Regions from separate parts of the Marinobacterium sp. xm-a-127 genome, predicted to be linked through region 1. Evidence: predicted binding sites of a transcription regulator. Region 1 holds the regulator's gene; each other region holds the start of a gene.
The links. The regulator sigma-54, encoded in region 1, starts transcription at its own class of promoters, with help from an activator protein. The targets are predictions, from matches to a motif close to TGGCACNNNNNTTGCTNT.
Positions count from the first base shown of each region.

Region 1 (4,452 bases):
AGCCAAAGGATTCAAACTGTAAAGAGAGCGCTTGCTCTTTACGCTGTGCGACCCTCAATTTAATGGTGTCACGCAGTTCATAGAGTGAAAGCCGAGTGGTATCAACTCTCATGTCTGCAGAACTTGCGATGGGTTCAAGCAGGTCTCGTTCTAAGGCTATTGCCTCTTCCAGTCCAATATCTTGGTTGCTCAGCGGGTGTTTTCTTCGAGTGGCGCTGTAACGTTTCAATAGGGTCGCTTCTGATGCGTCAAGATAAGTGATCTCGATGCCTATATCTTCTCTAGCCCTCAAGGATTCCATGATCTCTGGGAAGGCTTTTAGGTCGGTATGCTGGTTGCGGGCATCAATGCTCACAGCAATCAGGGGTGCGTTATTCTGGTCGTTAAGCATCTGCTCGACCAACGCTGGCAATAGCGTCGCCGGTAGGTTGTCTATGCAGTAGAACCCAACATCTTCAAGTGCTTGCAAGGCGGTACTCTTCCCTGAACCACTGCGACCTGAGATGACAACGACTCTCATGATCAGACCTTTGATAGCTCAGTTGCTTTATTGAGTAGGGCTTCAGAGTTCGTGCAGTCTCTGAGAGAATTGAGGGCTTCGGGCTTACTGAACAGCTCTGCTAGACCAGCCAGTGTCTTAAGGTGCTCATCATTTCCATCATCGGGCACGATCAGTGCGCAGACAAGATCGACCGGCGCTGAATCGATTGAATCAAAATCGACACCGCCATCGAGTGTGATTAAGCAGGCGGATGCTGTTGAACAGCCCGGAATTCGACAGTGGGGTATACCCACGCCAGAGCCAATTCCTGTACTGCCTAATCGTTCACGATTAAGAAGGCCTGTAAAAATTTCATCTTCTGTTACGCCATCAACTGAAGAGGCCAGCTTTTCGCTGGCCACTTGAAGAAGGCGTTTTTTACTGGCGACTGACTCCCGGCAGGCGGTTGTTTCAGTCGTCAGTAGGTCACCTAGTTGCATGTTGTCGTTCGTTTATTTGTGAGATTTCATTTTTTCTTTATGCTTGATGATTTGGCGATCAAGCTTATCCACTAAGCCATCAATCGCTGCATACATGTCATCATGCTCATCAGAAGCGACCACTTGGCCACCGGCTAAGTGAATATCAGCCTCGGCTTTTTTACCCTGCTTTTCGACACTGAGAGTAACTTGTACATTCTGAATGTTGTCGAAGTGACGTTCTAGCTTATCGAACTTGTTACGTACGTATTCACTTAGAGCTTCAGTCAGGTCTACGTGATGACCAGTAATATTTATCTGCATATGACTTCTCCTCGTCTTAGGCGGAGTGAAAAAATGAGGCCGCCTACCTCAATTAAACCAAACGCTTTCTCTCATTTGAAGGTGGAATGTTGAGAACTTCGCGATATTTAGCAATGGTTCGTCTTGCAACATTCACCCCCTCTTCATCTAGTAGTGTAGCAAGCTTACTGTCACTTAGTGGCTTGCGAGGGTCTTCTTCTGAAATTAATTTTTTAATGATTGCTCGGATCGCAGTTGACGATGCACCACTGCCGTCACTGGTAGCCACCTGACTCGAAAAGAAATACTTCAATTCAAAGACACCGCGCGGGGTGTGCATGTATTTTCGAGTTGTAACACGGGAGATGGTGGATTCATGTAGATCAACGGCTTCAGCAATATCGTGAAGAATAAGAGGCTTCATCGCCTGTTCACCCTGCTCGAGAAAACCGATCTGTCTAGTAACGATCTCCGTTGAGACCTTTAAGAGGGTCTCATTGCGGCTTTGTAAGCTCTTTATGAACCAGCGTGCATCTTGTAGATGGTCTTTTAAAAATTGGTTCTCCGCGGAGTTGTCTGCACGTTTAATCATGCCTGAGTAGACATCATTGATACGTAGTTCAGGGACTACGTCGTTATTGAGAGTGAGTGTCCACTCCCCAGCGCGTTTACGCACGATCACGTCCGGTACGATGTAATCAGTATCACCCAGATCTAACGAGTCTCCTGGTGTTGGGTTAAGTGATTGAATTAACCTAACCACCTCTGACAGTTGCTCCTCTTTGAGCCTCATACGGCGCATCAAAGATTTAAAGTCTCGACTGCCCAACAGATTTAAATAGTCGGTCGCTAGGCGCAGAGATTCGGCTCGCCAAGGGGTCTCTATGGGTAGCTGTCTTAACTGGATTTTCAAACACTCTGCAAGATCACGGGCACCGACACCGGGTGGGTCAAACTGTTGAATACGGTGAAGTACTGTCTCTACCTCATCCATTTCCACTTCAAAAAAGAGTTCAGGTAGCTCCTCTTGGCAGCTGAGAAGAATGTCCTGCAGATCGGTGATCAGATAGCCACGATCATCGATAGAGTCAATAATCATCTCAGCAATGTATCGATCAACATCGCTGAAATTAACCAGATTCAGTTGCCAGTTAAGGTGGTCTTGGATGGTTTCAACCGCAGCGTCATTATCACCTGGCATCCAATCATCATCACGATTGGAATTTGAAGAGCTTTGGTAAGTATCGTCCCATTGACTGTCGGTTGAAAGCTGTTCAGGGATGTCATCAGTAGACCAGCTATCTTCCGGCTGAGACGATTCGAGCGTCTCTTCGATCTCTGAATTAGATTGGGTCTCATCTAAGGTTGATGACTCTTTTTGCTCAATGCTCTGAGAGTTCTCTTCACTCTGATCTTCTTCATCGGCTACCTCCAGTAGTGGGTTACTATCGAGTGCCTCTTGAATCTCTGTCTGTAGCTCTAAGGAGGAGAGTTGCAGCAATTTGATCGCTTGCTGCAATTGTGGGGTCATGGACAGGTTCTGTCCGACTTTGAGCTGTAAAGAGTGCTTCATTAAAATGATAATTACTTAAAAGTGTGAGAGTTACAAGCGAAAATCATTGCCCAGATAAGCCTCTTTAACGGCTTGATTCATCATGATCTGCTCAGGCTCACCCTCTGCAAGAATGTTACCCTCACTAACGATGTAAGCCCGTTCGCAAATGTCGAGAGTCTCTCTGACATTGTGATCTGTTATCAGGACGCCAATACCTCGATCTTTAAGGTGTCTGATGGTCTGTTTGATGTCGCTGACAGAGATGGGGTCTACACCAGCAAAAGGCTCGTCCAGTAGGATGAAGTCAGGATCGTTTGCTAGGGCTCTTGCAATCTCAACTCGGCGTCTTTCACCTCCGGATAGGACCATCCCTTTGGACTCTTTGATGTGAGTGATATGAAACTCTTCAAGCAGTGACTGAGCTTTCTCGTGTTGTTGATCTTTGGTCAGGTCTTTTCTCTGCTCCAGTATGGCCATTAGATTGTCGTAGACACTCAGCTTTCTGAATACAGAGGCCTCTTGCGGAAGATAGCCTAAGCCGCGTTTTGCGCGCTCATGAATAGGCATTCTAGTGACGTCGTCGCCATTGAGACGAATGTTGCCTCGATCCGCTCTGACCAGACCTACAATCATATAGAAGCAGGTTGTCTTACCCGCTCCGTTGGGCCCAAGCAATCCTATAATCTCACCGGGCTCAACAGTGACGGACACATCTTCAATAACAGAGCGTCCTTTGTAGCTTTTGGCTAGGTGGAGGGCTTCGAGTGAACTCATGGTTAATTATCTTTTTTAGGCTGAAGAACCATTTTGACACGCTGGCTTCCGCTCTCACTGCTAAAGGCTTTTACTTTAGAGTTCGCCATGTCGTAATTAATTTTAGCCCCAGTGAACTCGTCACCACCCTGAGTCACTCTAGCGTTCCCCGTAATTAACAGCAGTTGAGAGCTTACTGTGTAATCCAGAATTGAACCGGTTGCATAGGTAATCTCTTGGTCCAGTTGAGGGCGTTGTTCGAAGTAGGCTGGAGCACCTTTTGAGATGATCTGATTGATGGTGTCATCATTACCACGTAACAGATCGACGGTTTCACCTTTAAGCACCATTGATCCCTGGGTGATGATGACGTTGCCTGTGTATCGAGTGACTCCTTTGGCCTCATCAATATTAGCTGAGTCTGCCTCAACGTAGATAGGCTCGTCTCTATCGGTTGGCAGCGCTAAAGCTGATCCACTAAGAACAACTGTAAAGGCTAGAAATAGGTTACTGGTCAGTGCTCGAAGCGACATAGGCCCCCCTCACGGTTGAATGAAGATCTAAGGTGTTTAATTCCGTATTCAGTGTCATGCCAACCCCTTTGGTTGAACCCTGGTTGTTCAGAAATTCGACGGCTACATCACTGGTCGCCAGATTCTGTTCTGGAAAGTAGCTCAACTGCTCTGTGAAGAGTGCAGTGTCTTTCTCAGAATCTGGATTATGGTGAAGCTGTACACTGCCTTCAAGGTCTAGTTGACTGTTATCGTCCGCAAAATAGCCTAGACCAGCATTGATGGTGTGTTCAGTCGTGCCATCTTGGCGATAGCCTACGGAGAAAGGTGTTGTTAACTTCATCTGTTCTGAGTTAACTAAATGCTCTG
Region 1 covers NZ_WBYH01000001.1:600,161-604,612, forward strand. The annotation lists gene rapZ (RNase adapter RapZ) at 1-520, opposite strand, end outside; gene XMA127_RS02875 (PTS sugar transporter subunit IIA) at 523-981, opposite strand; gene hpf (ribosome hibernation-promoting factor, HPF/YfiA family) at 994-1,284, opposite strand; gene XMA127_RS02885 (RNA polymerase factor sigma-54) at 1,337-2,836, opposite strand; gene lptB (LPS export ABC transporter ATP-binding protein) at 2,867-3,592, opposite strand; gene lptA (lipopolysaccharide transport periplasmic protein LptA) at 3,595-4,104, opposite strand; gene lptC (LPS export ABC transporter periplasmic protein LptC) at 4,079-4,452, opposite strand, start outside.

Region 2 (4,452 bases), 580 kb from region 1:
CTTCAACAGGGTAAGTCCCATAGAAGAATTGGTAAGACCAAGCGTTAATAAAGACCCAACAAGCCCCCTCTTTGACACAGGCATCTTCTGTGGTGCCGGTGAAATTTGCCGACCAAAAAGCCCAGTCAAAGATAAGTGGTAGGTAGTAAGCCAACAGTGCAATGACTGAAAGGGTTACGACCGAGTTCGGGATCGAAGAGAAAAGGTTGTCACGCAGCCAGGCTGTAAAACCGACGGTTTTAATCGGTGCCGGGCGGGCTGCAATAGGCTGAAATTCTTTCATTATGCTCTCCTATCGGCTCACCAACGCAACCGCGCTGTTAAATCGGTTCATGAGGAACGAGATCACCATATTGACCACAAAGTAGACGATAATGGTCATAAAGATGGTCTCAATCGCTTGTCCAGTCTGGTTAAGAGCGGTGCCGACAAATACGTTGAATAGATCGGGATAACCGACCGCCGCCGCTAGCGTAGAGTTCTTCACCAGTGACTGATACTCGGAGTTCAGTAGCGGCACAATGACACGCATTGCCTGAGGCACGATGATCAATGACATGATCTTGTTCTCACGCAAACCAATGCTGCGAGCCGCTTCTGTTTGACCGTGTGGAATCGATTGCACACCTGCACGCACGGCTTCGGCAATGAATGCACCAGTGTAGACCGACAGCGCAATGGCAAGCGACATCAGCTCTGGGATGACGGTAATACCACCGAAGTAGTTAAAGCCCTTTAGAGCTGGGTATTCAACGGTGAATGGAAAGCCCGTTAACGCTGCAACAATTAATGGAAATAGAATCACCATGGCGATGCTGGTCTTCAGCACAGGGAACTGTTGGCCGGTCAGCTCTTGACGTTTTTTGGCCCAGCGACGCAGTACAAAAATTCCTGCAACGGCAGCGCCTAAAGCGATCCAGACCAAAGATGATAGATCGCCGCCAATCAGTTTAGGTAGGTAGAGGCCGCGAACGTTGAGGAACACAGCTTCGCCTAAACTCAAGCTTTGGCGAGCGCCAGGCAGACTGGATAGAACGGCGAAGTACCAGAAGAACACCTGTAGCAGAAGCGGTACGTTTCGGAAGATTTCTACATAGACCAGAGCAATCTTACGAATCAACCAGTTATGCGAGAAGTGCGCCACACCAAAGATAAATCCAAGTAGCGTCGCGAAGAAGATACCGATGGCCGAGACCAAAAGGGTGTTTAAGAAACCGACAACAAATATTCGTCCGTAGGTATCGGTCGACTCAAAGGAGATCAACGACATCAAGACATCATAGCCTGCAGCTGCGCCTAAGAAGTCGAAACCGGTTTTGATCCCCGTCGCTTCCATGTTGGCCAGCGTGTTGCCAATGATGGTGCCAAAGAAATAGAGCAACCCAGCGACCAGTGCGATCTGATAGAAGAAACCGCGGATGCGTGGGTTGTTATAAAAGGCGTTGGAGGTGGTTCCGGAGCTCGATTTACGGCTCGCTGACTTAACCTCTTCAATGGTTTTTTGTTTGAACATTGAATTAACCTAAAAATAGAGTGCTTTCACGCAGAAAGGGGCACTGTTGTGCCCCTTTTTAGATCGCTTCGGTTTTAGCGCATAGCTGGTGCGTATAGGATACCGCCATCACGCCAAGACGCGTTGATACCACGTGCTAGCTTAAGTGGTGAATCCATACCCACGTTACGCTCAAACGACTCTGAGTAGTTACCTACTTGAGTGATGATGTTGTAAGCCCAGTCAGCACTTAGACCTAGGTTAGCACCTAGTTCACCTTCAGCACCTAGTAGACGCTTGTTAGCTGGGTTGCCGTTCGCTTTCATGTCAGCTGCGTTTGCAGAAGTGACCTTCTGCTCTTCTGCTTCGATCATTGCGTTTAGAGACCACTTAACAATGTTGAACCACTGGTCATCGCCTTGACGAACTACTGGGCCTAGAGGCTCTTTAGAGATAACTTCGGGAAGAATCACTGCATTGCCTGGGTTAGCTAGACCGATACGAAGTGCCGCTAGCTGAGAACCGTCTGATGTTAGGAAGTCACAACGACCTGATTCGAAACCTTGACGAGTTTGGTCAGAGGTATCGAAAGTAACCGCTTTGTATGACATGCCGTTCTCACGGAAGTAGTCAGCGATTGCAAGCTCAGTAGAGGTACCCGCTTGGATACATGCGTTTGCACCGTCTAGCTCAGTTGCGCTTGATACGCCTAGATCTTTCATGACCATGAATGACGCACCGTCGTAGTAGTTAGTACCAGCAAAGTTGATACCTAGTGATGTATCACGAGTGTGAGTCCAAGTCGTGTTACGAGATAGCATGTCGATTTCGCCAGACGCTAGCGCAGTGAAACGCTCTTTAGCGGTTAGCGGTTTGTATTGAACAGCTTCTGAATCGCCAAGTACTGCAGCTGCAACCGCACGACACATATCAACGTCGAGACCGCTCCATTTGCCGTTCTCATCTTTTTGAGAGAAGCCTGCAAGACCAGTAGATACACCACAAGTTAGGGTGCCACGGCTCTTAACATCGTCAAGAGTAGCTGCTTGAACTGCACCAGCAGTCATTGTTGCAGCAAGGATAGAAGCGGTTAGTAAAGCTTTCTTAGCCATTATGTAGATCCTCTTTTGAGTAGGTTGTTGTTCTTTTTCCACAGCAACTAGTGTGCCAACAATTTTCAGTGAGTCATTTTCATCGACATTCATCGTTAAAAATTGTCTGAAAGTTACGGTATAACGGGGTGTTTTGATCAAATAATCTTTAATACCCAACGCCAGCACTCTGCTTACTCGTTTAAGATTGTGTCATTATGACTCAAAGGTCAATACTAAAGTAGGGCTTAAATTGAGCTTTTGCACAGTATTGGTGCAATTTGATTTAAGTCCTGTTCCTCTTATAACTGAACGCAGTATATTAGTCCTATTGGCAAGATTTCGGAGTGGTTTGAGTGACAGCGATATTGAATGACTACCTAGAAAAACAGCAGCAAAAGGTTTCAGCAGCAAGAGATCTGCTTGAATCAGATCACAATCGGTTGGCGGAGTTAGATCGAGTGCTATTGGGATCTGACTATGTTGCGGATCAGCTGCAGCGTCATCCCGAATTGATTGAGCAGTTAAACCTTGATGTTGGTGAGCTTCCAACAGGTGCTTTAACAGCGCAAGTGTTGGCGGCTGTTGAAGCTGTGGGGAGTGAAGAGGCACTGAGTGTTGCGCTGCGTCGCCTGCGTCGATTGGCCATGGTTAGAATTATTTGGCGCGACTTGAACCGATTGGCCGATCTAACAGAAACCACCCGGATGCTCTCCGAACTGGCCGATGCCACTACTGATGCAGCATTGAATTGGCTGCACCAAGATCTAGTCAAAGATCTGGGTGAGCCAATGGACTCTGATGGAAATTTGCAACGCATGGCCGTCATTGGAATGGGCAAATTGGGGGCACATGAGCTCAATCTCTCCTCGGATATCGACCTGATGTTTACCTTCCCCGCCAATGGCGAAACCCAAGGTGGCCGCCGTTCACTATCCAACCAAGAGTTCTTTACACGACTGGGTAAAAGATTGATTCGTGTTTTAGATGCCCCCACAGCCGAGGGCTTTGTATTCCGTGTCGATATGCGTCTGCGTCCGTTTGGATCTTCTGGTCCATTGGTTGCCAGTTTTGATGCCATGGAGCAGTACTACCAGACACAGGGGCGTGAGTGGGAGCGTTATGCGTTGATCAAAGCGCGTATCATCGCGGGTGATAAGGAAGCTGGCGCCCAGTTGATGCAGGATCTGCGCCCCTTTGTCTATCGTAAGTACATTGACTACAGCGCCTTTGAATCTTTGCGTGAAATGAAAGGGATGATTGAGCGTGAGAACCGTTTAAAGGGTCGTGAGAATAACGTTAAGTTGGGAGCCGGAGGTATTCGCGAGGTTGAGTTCATCGCTCAAGCCTTTCAGCTAATCCGCGGCGGGCGTGATACACGTTTGCAGCAACGAGAGTTGTGCAACATATTGCCACTTCTCCCAGAGGTAGTCGGCATTCCAGACGTGGTTGTGACAGAGCTAACCCATGCCTACGTCTTCCTGCGTAATGTGGAACATGCGATTCAGGCGCAAGCAGATAAGCAGACCCAAGAGCTACCAGCTGATGATCTCGGTATGCAGCGCCTTGCCTACTCCATGGGCTTTACGAGTCCAGAGGCGCTTTTAACAGAGCTAAATGAGCATCGAAGTCGAGTCTCACAGCACTTTGCAGATGTTATTGCACCAGTGGATCAGGAAGGCAATGCCGAGCAAACTGAGAGCGATGCGCATCTTACGGGCCTCTGGCATGAGGAGTTTGCAGATCAGGAGGCGCTGGCTCACTATCTGACAGAGCTGGGTTACAGCGAAACCGATCGAGCGTTGAAGGCACTGGTATCGCTGCGCCAGTTAAGAACGGTACAGGCGTTGCAAAATGTCGGGCAGGAGC
Region 2 covers NZ_WBYH01000001.1:18,489-22,940, forward strand. The annotation lists gene XMA127_RS00090 (amino acid ABC transporter permease) at 1-283, opposite strand, end outside; gene XMA127_RS00095 (amino acid ABC transporter permease) at 293-1,513, opposite strand; gene XMA127_RS00100 (amino acid ABC transporter substrate-binding protein) at 1,588-2,604, opposite strand; gene glnE (bifunctional [glutamate--ammonia ligase]-adenylyl-L-tyrosine phosphorylase/[glutamate--ammonia-ligase] adenylyltransferase) at 2,940-4,452, shown strand, end outside.
Region 2: the regulator sigma-54 is predicted to act here: its motif matches at 2,645-2,662, upstream of XMA127_RS00100 (amino acid ABC transporter substrate-binding protein).

Region 3 (4,452 bases), on a different contig from region 1:
CATTGATCAATACAGTAATCGGGGAATGAGACAGACGACCAATGGCACGGAACACCTCCTGCATAGCCGGCGCCTCACCAATGATCTCAGGTGTATCATCTTCAACAATCACTTCGGTTTGTTGACGCTGCTCTTCAACGTGCTGCACCGCTCGCTGAACCAGCGCTACCGCCTCATCAATATCAAATGGCTTAGGCAAGTACTCAAAGGCACCACCTTGATAAGAGGCAACCGCGGAATCTAAATCTGAGTGAGCGGTCATGATGATAGTCGGAATGTCTGCATAATCAGCTTGAAGCTGCTCTAGCATCTCAAGACCATCAATGCCCGGCATACGAATATCGCTGATAATCACATCAGGCTGTTCACGCTTAATTTTACGCAGCAACGCATCGCCCGACTCAAACACTTCTGTCGCCAAGCCACTGCCAGAGATCGCTTTCTCTAAAACCCAACGTATTGAGCGATCATCATCTACTATCCAAACGGTTGCTGGCTTAGACATCTCAACTCTCCAAAGGAATTAAAATTTTAAAATTTGTTGTACTGGGTTTCGAGGCGACCTCGATTAAACCCTGGTGCTGACCAATAACAGATTGGGCAATCGATAGTCCCAACCCAGACCCTTCCGCACGACCGGTCACCATCGGATAGAACACGGAATCTAAAAGATCCTTTGGTATGCCCGGACCGTTATCGATAATCTCTACGCAGCAGACCAGTCGATGCTGCTCTGCGCCCAGCGTAATTCGTCTGAGCGCTCGTGTTTTCATACGGATTTGCGGAGCGGCTGTTTCAGACTCTTTCAGGGCCTGCATCGCATTTCTGCAGATGTTTAAAACCGCTTGGATCAACTGTTCACTGTCGCCGTTAAACTCCGGCAGACTTGGGTCGTAGTCACGAACCAACTGAATCTCTTGCTCGCTTTCAACTTCAATCAGAGCACGCACACGCTCGAGCACCTCGTGAATGTTCACCGGGTGTATGTTGGGCTTCTTGTAAGGCCCCATCAGACGATCCACCAGATTTCTTAACCGATCCGCTTCATCGATGATAATTCCGGTGAACTCTTTAAGCCCCTCATCATCCAGCTCGCGCTCTAGCAACTGTGCAGAGCCGCGAATCCCGCCCAACGGGTTCTTGATCTCATGTGCCAAGCCACGCACAAGCACTTTGGCGGTGGCATGTCGATTCAACATCTCCTCTTCACGCTCAATTCGAACCAGGCGATCACGTGGGTGCAACTCCATCAGTAGAAACCCATTCGGTAACCTTGAGATGGTGTAATCCGTCATCAACTCGTTACCACCAAAGGTAATCAGAGCGGCTTCGCGTTTACTGACATGCTGTCCCGTCGCAGAGACACTCTCTAATAGCTTGAGCTCCTCTTCGGAACCAATAAAGAGATACTCGATGTGTGAATTTTTTAAGCGTTTAAAGCTACCCTCTAACAGAACCTCAGCGGCCGGATTCATATACTTCAACTCGAACTTCTGCCCCAGTACCAATACAGCCGTATTGAGGTTTTCAAGAATCAATTTGTACTGTTGCGATCCGAACATTAGGTATTCCCAAGGGTTTTGATGACTTAACAGCTCTACTCTAGCGTTAAGCCTTAATAGCTCTACTTAATAAGCAAAAAGGTTGCCAACTCAGCGAAACCCAGTAACCACGGGCTTTTGAGTTTTAGCATGCACAATAGAATGGCATATATGAAGATATTATGCACCATTTTGGTGCGAGGTGTTTTGTGCGCATCCATGCGCCTGCAGGATACCGTTCGTCCTGGCATGCCCTGCTCCTGCACATCCTTTTGCTCGCAGGATACCGTTCGTCCTGAACATAAAAAACCCGGCAGGTGCCGGGTTTTTTGAATCGATAAGATCTTAAACTGAGTAGTAAAGATCGTATTCGATTGGGTGAGTTGTCTGGCTCACTTGAGCACACTCTTCACGCTTAAGTTCGATGTAAGCGTTTAGCATGTCTTCAGTGAATACGCCGCCGCGAGTTAGGAACTCGTGATCAGCTTCTAGAGCGTCCAGAGCTTCTTCTAGTGAAGAACAAACCTGTGGGATCTGAGCAGCTTCTTCAGCTGGTAGATCGTAAAGGTCTTTGTCTGCTGCATCGCCAGGGTGGATCTTGTTCTGGATACCGTCAAGACCCGCCATCATTAGCGCAGAGAACGCTAGGTATGGGTTAGCGATTGGATCAGGGAAGCGTGTCTCGATACGACGGCCTTTAGGGCTAGTTACGTATGGGATACGGATAGAAGCTGAACGGTTACGAGCTGAGTAAGCTAGCATAACTGGTGCTTCGAAGCCTGGAACAAGACGCTTGTACGAGTTAGTACCTGGGTTACATAGAGCGTTAAGCGCTTTAGCGTGCTTGATGATACCGCCGATGTAGTAAAGAGCTTCTTCAGATAGGCCCGCGTATGCGTCGCCAGCGAAGATGTTAACACCGCCTTTAGATAGAGACTGGTGAACGTGCATACCAGAGCCGTTGTCACCAACGATTGGCTTAGGCATGAACGTAGCTGTTTTACCGTAAGCGTGAGCAACGTTGTGAACTGCGTACTTAAGAATCTGAACTTCGTCAGCTTTCTTAACAAGGGTGTTACCTGCCACACCGATTTCACACTGACCAGCAGTTGCTACTTCGTGGTGGTGTACTTCTACGTGCAGACCCATCGCTGTCATCGCGTCACACATTGCAGCACGAAGATCGTGTAGAGAGTCTACTGGTGGTACTGGGAAGTAACCGCCTTTAACGCGTGGACGGTGACCTGTGTTACCGCCTTCGAATTTGCTGTTAGAAGACCATGCAGCTTCTTCAGAAGATACAGTGTAGCCACAACCAGACATGTCAGAGTGGAAGTGAACTTCGTCAAATACGAAGAACTCTGGCTCTGGACCGAACATAGCGCTGTCAGCGATACCTGTTGATTTCAGGTACTCTTCTGCACGCTTAGCAACAGAACGTGGATCACGCTCGTAACCAAGACCTGTAGCAGGCTCAACGATGTCACAACGGATGATGACTGTTGCATCTTCAGAGAATGGATCAACGATAGATGAAGAGTCATCTGGACGAAGGATCATGTCAGAGTCGTTAATACCCTTCCAACCTTGGATAGATGAGCCATCAAACATTTTGCCGTCTTCGAAGAAGTCGTCACCCATTTCGTGAACTGGGATAGTTACGTGCTGCTCTTTACCTTTAGAGTCTGTAAAGCGAAGGTCGATCCACTTCGCGTCAGTTTCTTTGATCAGATTTAGTGTCTGTTCAGACATTATGGCTCTCTCCATTATCAGATATTGCCAGACTAGTAGCCTTGGGTTTAAGCCTGCACCATGCAAGCTCAGTCTTCCTAACGAGCTAGCAAACAGTATGCCAACTCGAAAAAAGTCTTTATTTACGGTGATTTACCGCATCAGCAACGAATCACCAATGACAATAAACGCACCAATTTGATGCACACCTAAAACATACGCACCACAATGGTGCTTTAAACTATTACTAGTCTGTCGATGTGTGCCAATATGATACTCCAGCCAAAAAATTTTGCACTAGATTCGCTTCTAACAATTGTTCATATGGTCCAAATTTATTGGCTATTAATTCGCCTTGATCACGCTCGACGCGTATAATCCGCGCATCTTTAATTAATGAGACTCACCTCGTGATCGAAAATCTTCGCAATATCGCCATCATCGCACACGTCGACCATGGCAAAACCACCCTAGTTGATAAACTTCTAGAGCAGTCAGGTACCCTTGGCCGTCGTGATGAAGGCGCTGAGCGCGTCATGGACTCAAACGACCAAGAGAAAGAGCGTGGCATCACCATCCTTGCCAAAAACACCGCCATCACTTGGAACGACTACCGCATCAACATCGTCGATACTCCTGGGCACGCCGATTTCGGTGGTGAGGTAGAGCGTGTTATGTCGATGGTTGACTCGGTCCTTCTGCTTGTTGATGCAGTTGATGGTCCAATGCCACAAACACGCTTCGTTACTCAGAAAGCCTTTGCACGCGGCCTTAAGCCAATCGTTGTTATCAACAAAATCGACCGTCCTGGTGCACGTCCAGATTGGGTTATGGATCAGGTTTTCGAACTGTTCGACAACCTAGGCGCTACCGATGAGCAGTTGGACTTCCCGATTGTCTACGCCTCAGCGATCAACGGTATTGCGGGTGATGATCACGAAGCTATGGCTGACGATATGACGCCTCTATTTGAAGCGATCATCAAGCACGTTGATGCGCCTCACGTCGATACAGAAGGTCCATTCCAGATGCAGGTCTCTGCGTTGGACTACAACAGCTTTGTCGGTGTTATCGGTGTGGGTCGTATCTCACGCGGTAAGATCTCTACCAACACGCCTGTTAAAGTCATCGATTCACACGCAAAAATGCGTTCAGGTCGTATCCTTAAGATCATGGGCTA
Region 3 covers NZ_WBYH01000008.1:28,256-32,707, forward strand. The annotation lists gene glnG (nitrogen regulation protein NR(I)) at 1-505, opposite strand, end outside; gene glnL (nitrogen regulation protein NR(II)) at 507-1,562, opposite strand; gene glnA (glutamate--ammonia ligase) at 1,887-3,293, opposite strand; gene typA (translational GTPase TypA) at 3,683-4,452, shown strand, end outside.
Region 3: the regulator sigma-54 is predicted to act here: its motif matches at 1,633-1,650, upstream of glnL (nitrogen regulation protein NR(II)).

Region 4 (4,452 bases), on a different contig from region 1:
GAACCACTGAGTCGAGTCGTCAGCAATCTGTTGAATAACGCCATCAATCACACGCCACAGGGTACGTTGATTAAGGTATCTGTCGCTACCGATAACGGCAGGCTAACGATTCGAGTGGTTGATAATGGACCCGGATTACCAGAATCGATTCTAGATTCGATTGGGCAGCCATTTAGACGTGGGGCCAACTCAGGCGGTTACGGTTTGGGTTTGAGTATCGTGACTCGAGCGACTGAACGCGTCGGTGGGGAGGTTCAGTTCCAAAACCTCGCGCCAACGGGGCTTCAAGTAGATATAAAAATGCCGCTAGCGAACTGATCGGTAGCGGCATTTTTGAAATGGATCGAAGCTTAAAGCGCTTCTGAACCCGTCTCGCCAGTACGAATACGTACCACTTGCTCAACTGGCATAACGAAGATTTTACCATCACCGATCTTGCCAGTATTGGCCGTAGAGCTGATCGCTTCAATGACTTGATCTAGCATGTCGTCGTCGATCGCGACTTCAATTTTTACCTTAGGAAGGAAGTCCACTACGTACTCGGCACCACGGTAAAGTTCTGTGTGACCTTTCTGACGACCGAAGCCTTTAACTTCAGTCACTGTAACACCTTGGATACCAATGTCAGACAGCGCTTCGCGCACATCATCCAGTTTGAACGGTTTGATAACTGCCGATACCAGTTTCATAGTTTCTCCTTGTTGAACTGGGCAGGCAAAACTGTCCCAATTCGCTGTAAATTTTCATCCATTATGTACATGGATGGTTTAACCTTCAAGTTTCCTGATCAACCTGTTTGTCCAGAAACGAAAAAAACCCTACCTGGGGGTAGGGCTGAGAAGAGGGGTGTATCGCTACACCCCGGGTTTCAACAGAAACTGAGTTCCCTATTACTTACGTGAAGTGACGAACTCTGGGTAGGCTTCCATACCACATTCAGAGATATCGACACCTTCGTACTCTTCCTCTTCAGTCACTCGGATGCCCATCACAGCTTTGATGATGCCCCAAACCACTAGGCTGACAACGAATACCCATACGAAGATTGTTAGGGCGCCGATGATCTGGCCAGAGAAAGTAGAACCGTCGTTAGTTACTGGTACCAGTAGTAGACCAAGAAGACCTACAACACCGTGTACAGAGATCGCACCGACAGGATCGTCAATTTTTAGTTTATCCAGCGTTAGGATAGAGAAGACAACCAGAACACCACCGATCGCACCGAAGATGTGAGCTTGTAGTGCAGAAGGGGTTGAAGGCTCTGCTGTGATCGCTACTAGACCTGCTAGTGCACCGTTAAGTGCCATTGTAAGGTCCGCTTTGCCGAACAGTAGACGCGCTGTGATTAGTGCTGCTACTACACCGCCAGCCGCAGCTGCGTTAGTGTTCATGAAGACAACGGCAACTGCGTTTGAGTTCTCAACGTCAGACGTTGCTAGAACCGAACCACCGTTGAAGCCGAACCAACCCATCCAAAGGATGAATGTGCCCAGTGTTGCCATTGGTAGGTTAGCACCAGGGATCGCATTGATCTCACCGTTCTTACCGTATTTGCCTTTACGTGCGCCAAGCATTAGGACACCTGCTAGTGCTGCTGCAGCACCTGCCATGTGGACGATACCTGAACCCGCGAAGTCAGAGAAACCAAGATCACCTAGAGTGTACATGCCGAATACAGCGTTGCCGCCCCAAGTCCAAGAACCTTCCATTGGGTAGATGAAGCCTGTCATCACAACCGCGAACGCTAGGAACGCCCATAGTTTCATACGTTCAGCCACTGCACCCGATACGATAGACATTGCTGTTGCAACGAATACCACCTGGAAGAAGAAGTCAGCTGATGGCGCGTAGGTCCACTCATCGGCAACACCGTCACCCGTGATGCTAGATAGGAAGTAGTCACCGCCGTACATGATCGCGTAACCGCAAACGAAGTACATGATGCAAGAGATCGCGAATAGCGCGATGTTCTTAGTTAGAATTTCAGTGGTGTTCTTAGAACGAACAAGACCTGCTTCTAGCATTGAGAAGCCTGCCGCCATCCACATAACCAGCGCACCACACACCAAGAAGTAGAAGGTATCGAGTGCGTACTTCAGCTGGGTTACATCACCAGCTGTTGTATTCAAAAGTTCTTCCATTGTTATGCCCTCCAATAAGGCCAAAAATCAAAACGTTATAGAGCTTCGTCGCCGGTCTCACCGGTACGGATGCGAACCACTTGTTCAAGCGCTGAAACAAAAATCTTACCGTCGCCAATTTTGCCGGTTTGCGCAGCATTGGTGATCGCTTCGATAACCTGATCTACGATCTCATCAGAGACAGCAGCGTCTAGGCGAACTTTAGGTAGGAAGTCCACAACATACTCTGCACCACGGTAGAGTTCGGTGTGGCCTTTTTGACGGCCAAAGCCTTTAACTTCAGTCACGGTGATACCTTGTACACCGATCTCTGATAGCGCTTCGCGCACGTCGTCAAGCTTGAATGGCTTAATTACGGCTGACACTAGTTTCATCAGATTTCTCCTTAATGTGAAAAGGGAGGATTAATTTTTTCCTGTGAACTCTATTTGCGAAACTTGTGCCAACTTTTAAAAATAACTTATAAAACATTGACTTATAAATTTTTCATGGGTCTCTTTACCGTTTTATCAACCTTTATAGTGCACGCCAGTATGCACCACAAAAGTGCATGCACTACTTTGGTGCGCCATATTGAGGCTAAAATAGTGATCATAGACGCTTGTCTTAAAAGGGTTCTGGTATAGTGCATCTATTGAGACGCATATCGATGTTAAAGGGGGCTGAGATGCTTGATCCTAAGATGTTTGAAAACCTAAGTCAGACGATGACCCAATTCCTTCAGGGTAACTCATCACTTCCAGGTCAGGAGGCGATGCAGCAGCAAATTAAAACTGTACTTCAATCAAGTTTTGCTAAACTGGATTTAGTCACTCGGGAGGAGTTTGACGCTCAGGCCGCTGTACTTCAGCGAACTCGAGAAAAATTAGAGCAGTTGGAAGCGATGGTTGCTGAGTTGGAGTCAAAAGAGTCCTAAAGCAACGCTAGGCCAACTGCAGGACCCAAGGATGGCGTCATGGCATTGGCAACTCTTTATAGCCGAGCTCAGCTCGGTATCGAGGCACCTCGCGTTCGCGTTGAAGTGCACCTTTCAGGAGGCTTACCCTCCTTTGCAATTGTGGGTATGGCAGAGACCGCGGTGCGTGAAAGCCGCGAGCGTGTGCGCAGTGCACTGTTAAACGCCGGCTTTGAATACCCGCAACGACGAATCACCGTTAACTTATCACCGGCCGATCTCCCCAAAGAGGGCGGACGCTATGACCTAGCCATTGCGCTTGGCATTCTGTTGGCATCCAATCAGCTTAAAACAACTCACCTGCAGCAGGCAGAGCTCTACTCAGAATTGGGCTTGGACGGCAAACTGCACCCTATTAGAGGCCTATTTCCGGCCGCCTATGCCTGTGCTGAAGCGGATTCACTGATTGTTATTGCCCCCGATAATAGCCAAGAAGCCTCTCTCGCGGGTGCTAAGCAACAACTTTCAGCTAAGACGCTGTACGATCTATGTCAGGCGTTGAGTGCTGAAAAGCTACCTGAAATAGACCCTCAACCCCCAGTTCATTATCCGCCGAGTTACCCCGTAGATCTTTCAGAAGTTCGGGGACAACCGATGGCCCGTCGTGCCTTGGAAGTGGCCGCCAGTGGAATGCATAACCTGCTTTTGAGCGGTCCTCCGGGCAGTGGTAAAAGTATGTTGGCCCAAGCACTGCCATCGATCCTACCGCCACTTTCGCAATCCAGTTGTATCGAAACGGCCAGTATCTATTCGGTCTCGGGTTTGCCGGTCGAGCGATTGTTTCGGGGTGAACGACCCTACAGAGCACCGCACCACAGTGCATCATCACGGGCGATGGTGGGGGGTGGATCTTCCCCTAGGCCGGGTGAGATCTCACTGGCGCATCAAGGGGTTCTATTTCTGGATGAGCTGCCAGAATTTCCCCGTTCTGTTCTGGAAGTTCTGCGAGAGCCGCTTGAAACCGGTGAGGTCAGTATTTCTAGAGTGGCGGGCACGCTGACCTACCCTGCGCGTTTCTCTTTGATGGCGGCGATGAATCCTTGCCCCTGCGGTTACTACGCTGATGGGACCGAGCGATGTCAGTGTTCTCAGGCTCTAATCGATCGATATCAGGGTCGAGTCTCTGGCCCATTGTTGGATCGATTTGATATGCGTCTGGCTTTGAGTGCGGTGCCCACAGAGGAGCTATTACTGGGCGAATCGCATGAGGAGTGCTCTGACGCAGTTCGTAAGCGAGTTAGTCAGTGTCAGCAGCGACAGTATGATCGGCAGGGCAAGCTCAACTCTGAGCTAACAGGCAGTGAAGTCCAAAAAGAGCTGAATGCTTCAGAGTCATTATCAAAAGAGTTTATGGTG
Region 4 covers NZ_WBYH01000006.1:51,292-55,743, reverse strand. The annotation lists gene XMA127_RS10565 (HAMP domain-containing sensor histidine kinase) at 1-318, shown strand, start outside; gene glnK (P-II family nitrogen regulator) at 351-689, opposite strand; gene XMA127_RS10555 (ammonium transporter) at 891-2,141, opposite strand; gene glnK (P-II family nitrogen regulator) at 2,177-2,515, opposite strand; gene XMA127_RS10545 (accessory factor UbiK family protein) at 2,809-3,057, shown strand; gene XMA127_RS10540 (YifB family Mg chelatase-like AAA ATPase) at 3,097-4,452, shown strand, end outside.
Region 4: the regulator sigma-54 is predicted to act here: its motif matches at 2,569-2,586, upstream of glnK (P-II family nitrogen regulator).